Regions from separate parts of the Pseudogracilibacillus sp. SE30717A genome, predicted to be linked through region 1. Evidence: riboswitches for the same ligand, from Rfam matches in the RefSeq annotation. Region 1 holds a riboswitch; the other holds the start of a gene.
The links. A riboswitch is a leader RNA that binds a small molecule or an ion and turns the genes downstream of it on or off. The one in region 1 is predicted to bind S-adenosylmethionine.
Positions count from the first base shown of each region.

Region 2: another riboswitch for S-adenosylmethionine. It lies ahead of SPD48_RS18890 (YezD family protein); the one in region 1 lies ahead of SPD48_RS18780 (LLM class flavin-dependent oxidoreductase).

Region 1 is NZ_JAXHDF010000015.1:73,340-75,547, forward strand. Features, by position in the region: gene SPD48_RS18780 (LLM class flavin-dependent oxidoreductase) at 1-852, opposite strand, end outside; SAM riboswitch class I at 918-1,020, opposite strand; gene SPD48_RS18785 (S-ribosylhomocysteine lyase) at 1,189-1,659, opposite strand; gene SPD48_RS18790 (amidohydrolase) at 1,656-2,208, opposite strand, start outside.
Region 2 is NZ_JAXHDF010000016.1:3,679-5,886, forward strand. Features, by position in the region: gene SPD48_RS18885 (NCS2 family permease) at 1-946, shown strand, start outside; SAM riboswitch class I at 1,052-1,154, shown strand; gene SPD48_RS18890 (YezD family protein) at 1,319-1,519, shown strand; gene SPD48_RS18895 (aminotransferase class I/II-fold pyridoxal phosphate-dependent enzyme) at 1,729-2,208, shown strand, end outside.

The DNA of each region.
Region 1 (2,208 bases):
AGTTCCTTTAATTATTGCAACCTCCTTCTCTATTACCTCAAACGATTCTGTCGTTTGTCTCTTCAAAGCATTAACCTGTTCGGCAGATTGTACGAGAAGTTTTCGCCCTTTCTCAAAAATAACTTGGTATAGTTTTAACTCTTTTGCCAGATCGTCTGCTTCTTTGTTGGAGTCAGCTGCCAATACTGCCACGGCAACAATCAATTTACCTTCTGGATACATATTACGATACGTCTGGGAGGCTGCTTTTAAAGCTTCATCATCGCTATTTAAAAAACGCGCAAAAACAAAATGCGTCTGTAACTTGGCTGCTAGCTCTGCACTGTTCGCACTCCCACCAAGCAGAAATACATCTGGCTTGATGATTGGCTCCGGCATTACTTTAATTCCTTCCAACGGATGCCCTTTTGGGATTTCCTCATCGATTAACTGTTTTACAAATGTATATCGTTCATTAAAATCAGATCCATTGTTTAATGTTCCGTATTGTAGTGCTTTAGTGGATAAATCAAAGCCGCCTGGAGCTTTCCCAATTCCTAAATCAACCCTGCCTGGCGCTAAGGAAGATAAGACATAAAAATTCTCAGTTACTTTATATGGACTATAATGTTGTAACATCACTCCTCCAGACCCTATATTTATGTTTTCAGTCTGTGCTAATAAATGTGCGATCATTATTTCCGGAGAACTTCCTGCTACATTTTTCATGTGGTGATGTTCAGAAACCCAAAAACGTTTATACCCCCAATCTTCAGCATCTTTTGCTAATTCAATTGTACTTTTAAACGCATCCGTTGCGTGTTTCCCTGGAAATATTGGACTTTGATCTAGAATTCCTAACTCATATCCCATCTTTATTCCTCCATTTAAAAAGCCTCTTCCTTTTTAATTAAGAAGAGGCCATAACAAACTATCTCTTCTTATTTTTAAGTTATGATAACTTTCTGGATTTGGCACATCACTTCAAAAGTTGTTGCCGAGGCTTCATCAGGCCAGTCCTTCCACCTCTCTTTATAAGAATTACGTTTACTATATTTAATTTATTATTTATCCTATATGTTTACTGTGATTTAAGTTGTGTTTAATCATATCCCATAATTTTACTTCCGTCAATACGTTTTATAACTATTTTTTAAAATGGGCTTCTTTCACATATAACAGCATTTCTCAAATAATCTTTCACTAATCCTATTGAAACACTTGTCTCCATTCTGCTTTCTTAGCAAGCATTTTACGCGCATTTTCTTGGGCTCCTTCTAAACTATGACTTGCTGCCCAGCCACATTGAACTTCATTACAAGCCGGAACCTCTGTCGCATTAAGCACATCTTCTAATACTTTTTCTACTAATAATAAGATTTCATCGTAATTATCATGATTAATTACGGATAAATAATACCCTGTCTGACACCCCATTGGACTGATATCAACAATTTTATCTGAATGATTTCTACTCAATTCCGCCATTAAATGCTCTAATGAATGGATAGCCGGCATTTCCATATGCTCCTTGTTAGGTTGTGTAAACCGTAGATCATACTTATAAATTTCATCACCATTAATTCCTTTACTTACTCCTGCTAGACGGATATATGGGGCCTTAACTTTCGTATGATCTAAATTAAAACTCTCTACATTTAGCTTTTCGACTTTACTCATTTTCTATCTCCTCCTATATCTTTTTTATTAGTTAACTTTAATAAATCTTTCGCACTCTCGTACAAGAATTTTGCTGCTGGCATCAAGGCTAATTCATCAATTGTAAATTTCGGATGATGCCAATCTTCTGTACCATTTGTACCAAAAAATACAAATGCACCTCTTATATCCTCCAAATAATGTGAAAAGTCTTCCCCACCCATAGACGGTTCGGGATCAATTACTGTTAATAGCTGTTTTTCAGCAGTCCGGTGAAGGGACTGATTAACTTTTAGATCATTTATTAATGCTGGTGGTCCAGGATACCAGTGCACCTTCGCTTGTTGACCAAAAGCCAGACTAGTTTGCTGGACAACTAATTCAAATCGTTTCTTCACTTCTTGACGTATAGAATTGCTAAACGTACGAATTGTTCCTTCTAACGTTACTTTATTAGGAATTACATTCCAAGTATTGCCCCCAACTATCCTTGTAATGCTAATTACAGCACCTTCCAAAGGGGACACATTTCTACTGACAATTGTCTGTATTGCTGTAATCAGATGAGCG
Region 2 (2,208 bases), on a different contig from region 1:
AAAGTTTCGAGAGTTACTACTTGAATCCATACCAGACTCTTTAAAGTATGGAATTACAGCGGGTATCGGACTTTTTATTGCTTTTTTAGGATTAAAAATGTCAGGTCTTGTCGTACCGAATGAAGACACATTAGTTTCATTTGGTGAACCTTCTGATCCTCAGACATTACTTGCGATTGTCGGTTTATTAGTTACCTTAATCTTAGTAGCTCGTAATGTGCAAGGTGCACTATTTATCGGGATGTTTGTAACGGCGATCATTGGATATTTTACCGGGATGCTACATATAGATAAAATTGCCTCGGCACCTCCGCCGGTTGTATTTTTTGATTTAGATATTGCGGGAGTATTTTCTCATTCACTTTATACGGTTGTGTTAGCTTATTTGCTTGTGACCATTTTTGATACGACGGGGACAATGATTGGGGTTGCCGAACAAGCAAATTTAATGAAAGATGGAAAACTGCCAAAGGCAAAAGCCGCATTAACTGCTGATGCAGTTGCGACAACGGTAGGGGCGACGCTTGGGTCAACGCCGTCCAGTGCGTATGTTGAATCATCTTCTGGGGTAGCAGTTGGAGGAAGAACAGGGCTAACCACACTAGTTGTTGCGATCTTATTTTTAATTTCATTATTTTTCTCACCAATTGTAGCGGCGATATCTTCTTTATCAGCGATTACAGCTCCGGCTTTAATTATTGTTGGTAGTTTTATGTTGGCAGGTCTGGCAAATATCAAATGGAAAGAATTTGATGAAGCTTTTCCAACTTTTGCTGTTGTTATAATGATGCCATTAACTTCTAGTATCGCAACAGGGATTGCCGTAGGATTTATTACGTATCCGCTTCTAAAAGTGATGCGAGGGAAGTGGCGGGAAGTCCATCCAATTCTATATCTATTTGGAGTAATTTTTGTCTTGCAGATGATTTATTTTCCGGGTCATTAAGTTTTCAGTAGGATAGATGAGGGTAAAAATTAATTAGCAGAAAAGGTTGACAACTTAAGAAAACAGTGTATAGTTATATTTACAATTTAATTTAAAAGTAATTTTTTCTTATCCAGAGAGGTGGAGGGACTGGCCCTTTGAAGCCTCGGCAACAGACTTTTTAAGTACTGTGCCAATTCCAGCAAGCTAAGTGCCTGAAAGATAAGAAGAGAAATGAATGAATAAATTCGACCTCTTCTTATCATGTAAGAAGAGGTTTTTTAATGGTTATTGGTCTACCAAAATCGTTTCTTTTCTTATTAGGCGCGACAGCTTTACGAGTTAGATTTTTGAACTTGTACTTTAATATTAAGCTGAAGGGGAGATGAGAATTTGAGTAAACTTGATGATGCACAAAAGGATTTTTTAACTGCTAGTTTACGAGAAATCGATTATGGTTCAGTAGTCATTACAGTCCATGATGGGCAAGTGACACAGATTGATACGACGGTGAAAAAAAGATTTCAAAAAAAAGCAAGCCGATTAACAAATCGTAATGTAGAAAGTAATTTAAAAACAACTAAACAATTTTGAGAACATAGGAATGAAAATTTAATATTATGCCGATTAGACAACTAAAGGCATCTTTCACTTTTTATCCAGAAATTCAGGCTGGTAAGGTGATAGATGCCTTTTTTTCTGTTAAGAAAATCTAAAACTTTCTTACTGCTCACTGGCTAAAACCGCGATGTCCTGGGACTGTGCTTACTCGTCCCAATTACTATTTGAAAGGGGTTTGGAGGATGACAGAACGATGTCGAAAAGAAACATTTCTTGTGCAAATTGGAAATCGGAGAGAGGAACATTTTCGGGCGGTAAGTACTCCACTATACTTTTCTACTGCATATCGTCATGAAGAAATAGGATTGGAAAATGGGTACGATTATATCCGCACTGGAAATCCGACTCGTAATGTATTGGAAGAAGCAGTTGCAGAATTAGAAGGTGGTGAAGAGGCCTTTGCAACATCCTCTGGTATGGCGGCTGTTCAGTTAGTATTTTCTCTATTTGATAAAGGATCACATTTTATTTCATCGCGTGATATATATGGTGGGAATTACAGATTGTTTGATTTATATGAGAAAAAATATGGATTTGAATTTTCTTATTGGAACGGAACGAATTACGAAGAGCTTGAAAAACTTATTCAAGATCATACGAAAGCAATTTTTATAGAAACACCGACAAATCCATTAATGCAAACGGTAGAGTTAAAGAAAATT